DNA from 2 places in the Robertmurraya sp. genome. Region 2 is predicted to be linked to the other one. Evidence: riboswitches for the same ligand, from Rfam matches in the RefSeq annotation. Region 2 holds a riboswitch; the other holds the start of a gene.
What was found. Region 2 has a riboswitch for cobalamin ahead of ACGLXV_RS04070 ((2Fe-2S) ferredoxin domain-containing protein). Riboswitches for the same ligand answer to the same signal wherever they lie in the genome.
Positions count from the first base shown of each region.

Region 1 (6,042 bases), on a different contig from region 2:
GTTAAAATTCTCTATTTTAACCTTCGTCACATTTACTGAATACGACTTAAAATAGCTAAAAAGCAAGTTCATTAGTTCTTCCGTATTCCCTGTAATCGATGAGTAAATGATAGCCACCTTTGTATTATAATTCGTCAAAGCCATTTGATTGCGTCACCTTTGTATAGGTACGGGATTTCTGCTCAAAAAAGTCTGACTTGGTTTCATTGATCATTTCGTCACTAAACACTTGGATCCATGGCATGGAGTTATCACGATCACCATAAAGGTGATCCAGACCTAATTGGCGAAGTCTTTTATTCGCCAAATACTCCACATATTGCCCGAACTCTTCCAGGTCAATTCCGTTGATCTCTGCTAATATTTCTCCAGCCCACTCCTTCTCAAGATCTACCGCTTCTTTGATGCGATCGTATGCATATTGAATGTTTTCCTCGTTATTTAACTCTGGATTTTCCGTTAACATAATACGTACAAACTGAGAAATAAAATACGCATGCTGCATCTCATCTCTTTGGATATAACTAATCATTGTACTAGTTTTAAGCATTTTTTGCTGACGAGCAAGATTATAGAAAAAGGCAAAGCCCGCATAGAAGTAAATTCCTTCTAAAATAATGGAGTTAATCCCTAATTCATAGAGATTTTGAGCGGATGGATGTGAACGGAACTTTTCATACGCATCCAAGATCAGCTGGTTTCTCTTTTGTACGATCGGATCATCCTTTGCCTGATTGAAGCGGGCATTTTGTTCACTGACCGGAACCAATGAACTTAATATATATGAATACGACTCATTATGAACGGCCTCCTGTTGAGCGATTACAGCAAAGATGGCCTTGAAGCTAGAATCGGTCACATAATCTAGCACTTGACTCATGGTTGGTGTTTGAAGGCTATCAAGGGAAGCAAGCTGCGTATTGACCCGTAAAAAGATATCCTTTTCGTGTGAAGATAATGAATCCCACTGCTTTATATCATCTTGCATATTGATTTCTTGCGCCTTCCAAAAATTAGACAGCAATGTTTGATACAGATCATACATTTGTGGGTAGGCGATATCATTCCAGTTTAATAGACCAGAAGATTGTCCGTTAATAATACCTGTTGAACGATTGGGAAACGTAGGGTTCAACAGTTTGATTTTATTTAATGGTGCGTTGACTGACATTGTCACTTCTCCTTTCAAGCTTAGCTATGGCAAGCTTCACATTCTTCAATCTCCGACTGCGAGGTACTTCTTACGTAATACGTTGTTTTTAACCCTTGCTTCCAAGCTTCTACGTGTAAATTAAGCAAATCCTTCGCTTTAATATCATGTCTCACATACAAGTTAAAGCTGATCGATTGGTCGATATGGCGTTGACGAGCAGCGTTTTGGCGAATACTCCACACTTGGTCTAACTCATGCCTTGCTCTTCGGTAGTACGTGTATGTGCGATGGTTCAAGTCAGGTGCGGTTACCTTGAACTTAAAGTTCTTCTTTTCCTCCGCATATTCAACTGCGTACAACGGATCAATTCCATCTGTAGAGCCGCCAATTTTCGCAGTGGAAGAATTCGGAGCAATCGCCATCAGCCAGCCATTACGAATACCGTTTGTCTTTACTTGTTCCTTTAGTTCACTCCAACGCTCAGAAGTGTAATTTCTTCGCTCGAAGTATTTTCCTGAAGCCCATTCTGACGTCTCAAATTGACTGAAGGCTCCTTTTTCTACGGCAAGCTCCATAGAAGCTCGAATCGTATAATACGCAATATTTTCATATAGTTCATCTGCAAATTGGACCGCTTCCTCTGATTCCCAATGAATGGATTGTAATGCCAAAAGATGATGCCACCCAAATGTTCCTAAACCGACAGCACGGTATTTTTGGTTTGTTAGTTCGGCTTGTCCGACTGGAATCGTATTAAGATCGATGACATTGTCTAGCATACGAACCTGAATCTTTATTAATCGTTCGAGCTCATTGGCACCATAAGCCTTTGCCAGATTGATAGATGACAGATTACATACAACAAATTCTCCGGGCTTTCTCACGATTACTAGATTGCCATCTTCGTCCTTGTATTCTTTTACAATCGTTGTACTCGACATGTTTTGGGCGATTTCTGTACATAAATTACTGCAGTAGATAGACGTTCTTCCTTCTGCACGCTTGTTAGGATTTTGACGATTCACCTCATCTCGATAGAACATATAAGGTGTACCTGTTTCGAGCTGTGCCACCATAATTCGGGCCATAATATCCATCGCACGGTAGGTTTTTCTTGGTAAGAGTGGCTGATTCACAGCTTCTTCGTATTTTTCTGTAAAATACTTTCGATCTTTTTCATCGTAAAAATCCTCTAGACCAAGAGGTGTTCCGTTTTCATCCTTCCAGCCCATCAACTGCTTCACCTGATGCGGACAAAATGTATGCCATTCTCCAATGCTTCTTCCGCTTTCATCTTTCTCCAGAAGCTTTTCCATAAATAAATCGGGGATTGTGACTCCTGTAAAAATATCATGAGCCTTTCTTCTCTCGTCCCCATTATTGGTCTTTAGTTCAAGGAAGCCATTCATCACGTCTTTGTGGAATACATCTAAATAAATGGCAACTGCCCCTTGTCTTTGACCTAACTGGTCCACGCTAACGGCAGTGTCATTAATCAAGCGGATCCATGGCACGACTCCAGAGGACATCCCTTTGAACCTTTTAATATCGGAACCTAGCGCACGAACCTTTCCGTAATAAATTCCGATGCCGCCGCCTTCTTTACTTAAGCGAGCGATGTCCCAGTTATTTAGATAAATGCCGTCTAGCGAATCATCCACTGTGTCGATAAAACAAGAGGACAGCTGACCAAAGTTCTTCCCTGCATTTGATAAGGTTGGTGTTGCTACCGTCATATATAAATGGCTAAGAGCCCAGTAAGCTTCTTTTACTAACTCTAGTCTTTTGCCTTTAGATTCATTCATCATGATGGTCATCGCAATAACCATGAATCTTTCTTGCGGTAACTCATATACATTTCTATCATGATCTCTTGCAAGGTAACGATCAGCAAATAAAAACAGTCCAATATAGTTGAAAAGCTTATCTCGTTCTGGACTGATTGCCACTGCTAATTCTTTAATTTCTCCCTCTGTATACATTTGCAGCAGTTTAGGAGAGTAGATCCCTTTCTCTGTTAACGTTTCTAGCAAATCGTAAAAGTTCCCATATGTATGTGATGAATCGTATTTTCGATTTTGCGAAGCTTGTTTGTATAATTCGGTTAAGTATATGCGCGCGGCAACAAATGTCCAATCTGGCTGGTCCATCGCGATTTTATTTAAAGAATAAAATAAAGCTTGTTGGCTCACTTCTTTTTTTGCTGCCTCTAATTCATTTACCATTTTCGTCATCTCAGTGGCGTCTAATTGATAAGTTGAAGAACACTCTTCAATCGCCTTTAACACCGATTTATAATCTTCAAGTACATCTACTACTGTCATGATCGTCCCTCCTGAAATTTTGAAAAGCGCAAGCGCCCGTTTTGCGCACGACAGGACTGGAGCCCTTTGACTGAGATAAAGGAAACACGGAGAGCGCAAGCGATCCGATGTTGACTTATCGTAGGGAAGAGAGCGAAGTACACTAGTCGCTGGGCGCTGGAGCTAGACACTGTTCAAAGTTCAAAAACTTATACTTTCTTTTCTAATAAAAAATCCGCTCAGTGGTTCCTTGAGCGGATGAAACGATTTCAGCAAAAGACAAACAGGCAAAAATACTTTTTTGTCTTCTGTCGCCATCGTCTCATCTTCCCAAATCCCCGAAGAAGTTGAAACATCTTAAGTAAGATAGGTCTCCTGACTTATGCTTCACTCTACTTTGAACCCTTCCCATTTAGGCACCTACATCTCGTAAGCAATCTTCACAGTGGCTTGTTCATTTTGTCAGCATTTACAGTTGCGGGGGCAGTTCTGGTCTTTCACCAGATTCCCTATTAAGCCGTACGGCATCTTATCTTAAGGCAACAACACAATATATAGTTATTTTTTCACTTTTGTATATCCATATCTAGATTACAAACTTAATAGTAACGGTAGTTTAGTAGATACGCAAGTATAAAATGTTGATTTGGGTAAAATATTGTTATTGACTTTAAGCGGTGAGGGAAGGAGATATTGTATTTGTAGGGAATGGTAGATTTTTATTTATTTTCTCGTCTTTTGAACTAGATTTTAATAAAACGGGTGGAATTTAGAGGTAAACTCAATCTTTCAAATGATTTTTTTGGGAGATTAGTTGATTTTTTCTCTAGTTTTGGTTTTTATTTGCGATTTTTAAAATTTATTTGCGATTCTGAGATTTTATTTGCGATTCTCAATTTTTATTTGCGATTCTGAGACTATATTTGCGATTCCCGATTTTTATTTGCGATTCTAGAGCTTTACTTGCGATTCTCATTTTTACATTTTTTAAAGAAGACCCTCAATTTCGAGGGTCTTCCGTACATTTATTAATTTTCAGCTAGCTTTGTAGGTACAACCTTTGACACTTCTTTTTCTTCTATTAGATCCTCCGCTTGTGTTGCCCGTTTGATAAAGAATGCGAGGATAAATGCAACAATAGAAATTCCTGTAGCCACTAGGAAAGCATCATTAATTCCTTCGAGCATCGCCTTCATCATAATCTGCTCTTTCATTTGAGCGATCATTTCAGCAGTTGGCTGAGCTGCTCCTGCTCCTTGACCTGCAGCCGTCTTCATGGCTTCGTCAGCAAGTTCTTTGGCGTGTGTTTCTGTACGATTGGACATAACCGTAACTAGTAATGCGGTTCCGATTGCCCCAGCTACTTGGTTTAACGTATTGTTCATTGCCGTACCATGTGGATAGAAACGCGTCGGAAGCTGATTTAGTCCGTTTGTTGAAACAGGCATCATAACAAATGACATACCGATCATTCGAACCGTGTAAAGTATTACTAAGTGAGTATAACTTAAGTCTACCGTTAACTGACTAAACTCATACGTGGTGATAACAGTGATTCCTAAACCAATTAGCGCCAATATTCGACCACCAAATTTATCAAACAATCTCCCCGTAATAGGTGACATAATAGCCATTGCGATGGCACCTGGTAGGAGCATTAGCCCCGCGTCTAGTGGAGAAATTCCACGAATCGTTTGAACATAAATCGGAATAAGGATCATCCCTGAGAACAATGCCATGTTTGTTACCATGGAAATAGAAGATGACAAGGCAAACATTGGGTATTTAAACACTTTAAAGTTTAACAACGGATTGTCTTGCTTTATTTGTTTTAAAATAAATACTACTAGCGATATGAAACCGACTGCAATAGCCAGGTACACATGAGGACTGTCCCAACCCTTGCTTCCTGCCGAACTGAAGCCGTAAAGTATCCCACCAAATCCAATACTTGATAAAACTAATGAGAAAAAGTCTAAACGAAGATTGCTCTTTTCTTTCTTATCTTTTAAAAGGAAGAATCCGATTAATAACACTAATACTGAAATAGGGGTAATAAAGTGGAAAAGCATTCTCCAGTCATAGTGTTCGATAATCCATCCAGATAAAGTTGGTCCAATGGCTGGGGCAAACATGATGATTAAACCAAAAACCCCCATCGCTGTTCCTCTTTTTTCAATTGGGAAGCTAACGAGCATGACGTTCATAAGCAATGGCATCATAATGGCAGATCCTGATGCTTGAAGCATACGTCCAGCTAAAAGAATCGGAAATTCATGAGCCACACCAGCAACTAAAGTACCGATCGTAAATAAACTCATTGCGACTAAAAATAAATTTCGAACAGAATATTTCTGTATCAAGAAGGCAGTAGCCGGAATTAATATCCCGTTAACAAGCATAAAGCCAGTAGTTAACCATTGAACCGTGGCAGCTTCTATCTCTAAATCCTTCATGATGGATGGCAAAGCAATATTTAATAAGGTGTTATTTAAAAACGTAATGAACGCCCCAATTAACAGAACTCCAATAATTCCGTATGGCGGCCGTTTGTCTTGTTTTTCAGCCATGTATGTTCCTCCTATA
Region 1 is NZ_JAKFCQ010000149.1:16,892-22,933, forward strand. Features, by position in the region: gene ACGLXV_RS18580 (flavodoxin domain-containing protein) at 1-144, opposite strand, end outside; gene ACGLXV_RS18585 (ribonucleotide-diphosphate reductase subunit beta) at 125-1,171, opposite strand; gene ACGLXV_RS18590 (ribonucleoside-diphosphate reductase subunit alpha) at 1,192-3,477, opposite strand; cobalamin riboswitch at 3,806-4,003, opposite strand; gene ACGLXV_RS18595 (DHA2 family efflux MFS transporter permease subunit) at 4,485-6,026, opposite strand.
Region 1: it holds a riboswitch for cobalamin, as region 2 does, so the genes downstream of both, ACGLXV_RS18590 (ribonucleoside-diphosphate reductase subunit alpha) here and ACGLXV_RS04070 ((2Fe-2S) ferredoxin domain-containing protein) in region 2, are expected to answer to the same signal.

Region 2 (6,042 bases):
GGTGTATCTGATGAAGATATGAGGAAATGCGTGTCTCAGGGAATGAAAAAAGTGAATGTGGGAACTGAACTGAATAAATCGTATATTGAAGAAGTAAACAAAACCTTCCCATCCGCCACACCATTAACCTCGCTGCGCACCTTGCTAAAGCCAGCCAATCAGAAGATTAAAGAAATTGTAGTGGAAAAATCGACATTGTTTCAAATATAATAGTTGGGATCAGTCCTAGATAATAGGGCTGATCTTTTTCTCTTGTTAGGAACGCAAGTAATGGAGTAAAATAGCAAATAAATCATAATAATCACAAGAAAAACTTGAGAATCGCAAAAATATTATTAGAATAACAAATAAATTTCTTGAATAGCAATTAAATTTCTTGAATAGCAAATAAATCTCAAAAATCGCAAGTATAAACAATAGAATCGCAAATATCTTATCAAAACTTAATTATCAAATAGCTTTTGACAGAAAAATTCATAGTTTTTATATCAAAATTATCCGCATCCCTATTAAATTAACATGATAAACGTAACATTTTTCACAGAATCCAACCAACATTTCCTTTACAGTAAATAAAAATCAGAACAGTTTGAAAAAAGGAAATATAAAGGAGGAATTCTGATGAAAAGAACGCATTTACCATTGGTATATTCATGCTCAGGCTGTTCTTCAGCTGCACAAACCGCAAACTTAATCGCAATCAAAATGGATCGGGAGGACATTGCCGAAATGTCATGCATTGCCGGTGTAGGGGGAGATGTAAAACCACTCGTAAAAACGGCAAAATCGGGCAGGCAAATCATCGCCATTGATGGCTGTCCGTTGGCATGTACAAAAAACTGCCTCGCAAGGCACGGTGTTCAGCCAACCCATCATTTTGACCTTTCCAATTTTAATGTGGTAAAGAAAAAAGGGGAAGACCCAGACTTAGATGTGTTTATGACGACCTATGAGAGAATAGTAGAGCTCATATAATCAATAAAGGGTATGTTCGCCTTGGACATATCCTTTTTTTCTAGATTGATAAACGAGCACTTCCACTGAAGACCCAAACTTGATCTCACCACAAAAAAAGTAACGATCCCTTCTATCACTACGTTGTAACTGCATACAAAATCTTAATAAATAAAACCCCAAAATTATTATATATTTCAACGACCGAAACAATTTACTTTAGTAATGCAATGTTATAGAATGGTAAAGTTACAAACTTAGGAAATTATGAATCTTCATATTTAAAAAGAAAGGCGAGAGGAACTTGAACAATTTAACAGGTACAAAGCGTTTACAGCTTGCATTGCTTCTAGGATCTCTGGCGATCTTAGGTCCGTTTACCATCGATATGTATTTGCCTTCTTTTCCGACTATTGTAGAAGAGTTCGGTACAACGGCATCCTTCGTACAAATTAGTTTAACTTCTTGTTTGTTAGGCTTAGGGCTGGGGCAATTGATTATCGGTCCAATGAGTGATGTGCAGGGACGGAAAAAACCATTATTAATATTCCTTATTATGTATTTAGTTGCCTCTGCCATTTGTGCATTTGCTCCGAATATTTATTTCTTTATTGCGGCTCGTTTCTTGCAAGGATTTTCAGCAGCAGGCGGGATCGTTATTTCGAGAGCGGTCGTTCGCGATAAGTTTAGTGGAAGAGAATTAACGAAGTTTTTTGCGTTATTAACATTAGTAAGTAATCTTGGTCCAATTATCGCTCCTGTTGCAGGCGGCGCGATTCTAGCCTTTACGAATTGGACGGGAGTATTTGTCGTTTTAAGTGTTGTGGGTTTAGTTTTATTTTTTACGGTATTTTCAAAGCTGGAAGAATCGCTACCTACGGAAAAGCGTGTTCCTAGTAATATAGGTCAAACCTTTAGTAACTTTGGAACTTTATTAAAAGATCGTCAGTTTACGGGATATGCCTTTACACAAGGATTTATTGTGGCTGGAATTTTTGCTTATGTTTCTGGTACTCCATTTGTGTATCAAAATATTTATGGAGTTTCGCCACAAGTATTTAGTTTATTATTCGGATTAAACGGAATTGGTTTGATTCTTGGAAGTCAGGCAGTAGGGAAGTTCGTTGACGTGATATCTGAAAAGACTTTTTTAGTTATAGGTCTGACCATGTCAAATGTTTCAGGTGCCATTCTTCTTGTTGCGTTATTACTAAAGGCACCATTAATTGCTGTTGTTATTCCTATCTTCTTCTTCGTTGCATCAATCGGGATTATTGGAACCACATCGTTTTCACTTGCCATGGAGTCACAAGGGCATATTGCTGGTAGCGCGTCGGCTCTATTAGGATTGTTACCATTTATCCTCGGCTCTATTTCATCACCACTTGTAGGGATTGCAGGTGAGAATTCAGCCATACCGATGGGATCCATTATCTTTGGTGCTAGCTTTTTAGCTTTTCTATCGTATTTTCTTTTCGTACGAAAGGCTTCCGTTGAAAAACCAGCTATCGAAGAACCCGGAAAAATCTCAGTATAATATCTAGACGCTATCCAAAAGGGTAGCGTCTTTTCTTTTAAGGTATCGTTCAATTTACCAAATGAAGTGCATGTGTATGAATTTAAATTAATCAATATATCTAATGGTTGGCTCGCCATGTGAGTTACGTTTCAGTAGGAAATCTGTCGTGTTCGTTATATAAGTAGTTGAAAAATAAGAAAGATTCATCTAATATAGAATCTAGCTTAATTGAATAGTTTTCCAGAAAGTTAAGATGCCTAAATGGCTTAATAGGGAATCTGGTGAAAATCCAGAGCTGTACCCGCAACTGTATGTGTGGACGAAATAAGAAATCCACTGTGTGCATACGTGATTCGTATGGATATGGGAAGGTCTTAGAGTAGGAGGAAGCACGAGTCAGGAAACCTGTCTTACTTTTAAACGTTTCAGTTTCTCCGGGAATAGAGAAGGTGTTTCGATGGTGAGAAGGGACCGTATTTCTGTTTGTCTTTTCATGCTTTCGTTTCATCCGTTCATTCCTGTGAGCGGATTTTTTTATGGAAATCTTTCATTGGGTTGATAACTTCATAGTTTACTTGATAGGTGCAAAAGAAAAAACTTTTGCTTAAAAGGGAAGCACGGTGAAAAGCCGTCGCGGTACCCGCCACTGTATTGGGGAGCTTTGTTACAAATGGTCACTGAGTAAAATCGGGAAGACGTAACAAAAGCAAGGAACCAGAGCCAGGAGACCTGCCTATAAAGTGTGTCACATACCTACGGGACTATAGGTAGATGTGTAGAAAGATGTACATTGCGTATGTTCTTATGCACCTCTATTTGTAGGGGTGCTTTTTTATTACAAAAAATGTAAGGGAGTGGAAAACATGACAACATGGAATTTAAATGGGACAAAGCATCACATCTTGATTTGTAATGGAAGTAGTTGCATGAGAAAAGGGGGAGAAGAAGTAACGCAAGCGATTCGTGATGAAATTAAGCAGTTGGAGTTGGACGACAAGATTCATACAACAAGAACGAGATGCAATGGAAGATGCAAGGATGCTTGTGTCACCATCGTTTATCCAGAAGGCATCTGGTATAAGGCACTTACAGAGGACATGGGACGAGAAATCGTACGGAGTCATCTCGCACAAGGAAAGATACTAGAAGAATCTGTTATTTATACATACGACCAGGAAGGCTTCGTAGCACCTGAAAACTCAGATAGTATTGAGGGAATTTCGAAAAAAGTGAAAGAAGAGGTATGACCTATGGAATTTATCATGTTTGCACTGCTTGCTGTGTTTATTGGCATGAGGCATGGAATCGACGGAGATCATGTAGCAGCGATTGCCGACATGGTTGGCAGTGAGCAGCGTAAGAAGAAACAGCTTACTCTTGGTGTGATGTATGCCATTGGCCACGGCATGATTGTGATGGTTATTGGAGTGTTATTTATTTATATTGGTCTACAACTTCCAGATGCAACGAAGCAAGTACTAGAAATGCTCGTTAGCTTCACCCTTATTTTGCTCGGAATGTTTATTATTTGGTCGATTTTTCAACAAAAGAAAGATTACGAGTATAAAAGCCGACTAAGAATTGTTGTTGAGTTTTTTCATAACATCGCTAATAAGGTGAAATCAGGAACAAAAACCAATCAACTTTCACCTACGAAACTCGGTGCCGTTGGAGCGTTTATTATTGGCATTCTTCACGGCATTGGTGTGGAAAGTCCGACTCAGATCGCGATAATTTCTAATGCGACGGGGCTTGATAATATAACCGTTGCCCTTATTCAACTGACTCTATTTGTTTTTGGGTTACTCATAGCAACGATCGGAATTACGTTTTGTCTTTCATGGGGATTTATGAAAGCTAGAGTGAAAGACAAGCTGTTTTTACTATTAGGAACGATAACAGGAGCCTATAGCTTAGTTCTAGGAATTTTTATGATGGCGGAACTATTGAAAGGAGGAGCGTAATTGAAAGGAAAGCTGTTAGTCATTGGTTTTGGTCCCGGAAGTGAGGAGCATATTACGGACCGAGCAAAAAAAGCGCTTCAAGAAAGCGATATGATCATCGGATACAAAACGTATGTGGAACTGATTGAAAGACTACTCGACGGACAAGAAATCATTAGCACAGGGATGACAGAAGAAGTAACTCGAGCTCAAGAGGCAGTGAGGCAGGCCGAGCTCGGAAAAAAAGTGGCAGTGATCTCTAGTGGAGATGCAGGTGTTTATGGAATGGCAGGTCTTGTGTACGAAGTGTTGGTTGAAAAAGGCTGGAAGCAAGACACGGGTGTTGAGGTTGAAGTAATTCCAGGAATCTCAGCCATCAATTCATGTGCATCCCTATTGGGAGCCCCTGTCATGCATGATGCCTGCACGATCAGCCTAAGTGACCATCTGACTCCTTGGAGGTTGATTGAACAACGAATTGAAGCAGCTGCACAAGCAGATTTTGTGATTGCCTTGTATAACCCAATGAGCGGAAGAAGAACCCGACAAATTGTCGAGGCACAGCGGATACTATTAAAATACCGATCGCCGGAGACACCGGTTGGACTTGTAAAAAGTGCCTATCGTGATCGTCAAAGCATTACGCGCACCACATTAGAAGACATGATGAATCACGAAATTGGCATGTTAACTACTGTGCTGATTGGAAACTCGTCAACGTTCTTTTACGACGACTTGATGATTACGCCAAGAGGTTACCAGCGAAAGTATACGTTGAGGCAAAAGGAACAACCATTGAAACCCCATCAACGATTGAAAAAGGAAGCAGAGCCATGGGCGTTAGAGCAGGTGGTGGTAGGTACTTCCTCTAGAGAAATCGCGGATGAAGCATTACAGCTAATTTTAGGAGAAAGCAATCAACCAAAAGAGTACATCCAACAACCCATTCAATCAATCTTTGAAGTATCGGTTAGTCCAGGTGTTGCGAACAAAAAATTTACCCCGAAGCAAATGATCACACTAGCTGAGATTGTTGGTGATGAAGGAAGCATGGAGTATACCCAGGACCATCATATTAAGCTTCAAGTTCCAACCTCTAACCCAGATCTTGTTGTAAGTGAGCTTGAAGAGGTAGGTTTTCTTCTTGCCCCTGTTGGCGAGGTATTGACACTGAAGGCCTGCGATTTTTGTGAAGGAGAAAAGAAGGATAGCATTCCTTATGCAGAGGCGTTACAAGCAAGACTTGGTGGAATGGATCTGCCTAAGGAAATGAAAATAGGCTTTAACGGATGCGGAATGGCGTGTTTTGGTGCCGTTCGCGAAGATATCGGAATCGTCTTTCGAAAAGGAGCCTTTGATCTATTTTTGGGTGGAAAAACGATTGGAAGAAACGCTCACTCTGGACAAATTGTCGCAGAGGGGATTTCCCCAGATGAAATCGTCGAACTTGTGGAGAGAATCGTTCAGGAATACAAGGAAAAAGGCCATCCGAATGAGCGTTTCCATAAATTCTTTAAGCGAGTGAAAAAGGTGTGCGGATTTGAATTTCAGGATGTGTCACCTTCGCTAAAAATAGAGCTTGCACCTTGTGGGGATTAGGGAGAGTGCATACAGAGTTTCTCTTTA
Region 2 is NZ_JAKFCQ010000035.1:5,561-11,602, reverse strand. Features, by position in the region: gene ACGLXV_RS04085 (class II fructose-bisphosphate aldolase) at 1-210, shown strand, start outside; gene ACGLXV_RS04080 (putative zinc-binding protein) at 622-975, shown strand; gene ACGLXV_RS04075 (multidrug effflux MFS transporter) at 1,259-2,491, shown strand; cobalamin riboswitch at 2,708-2,900, shown strand; cobalamin riboswitch at 3,037-3,224, shown strand; gene ACGLXV_RS04070 ((2Fe-2S) ferredoxin domain-containing protein) at 3,337-3,720, shown strand; gene ACGLXV_RS04065 (HoxN/HupN/NixA family nickel/cobalt transporter) at 3,724-4,437, shown strand; gene cobJ (precorrin-3B C(17)-methyltransferase) at 4,438-6,015, shown strand.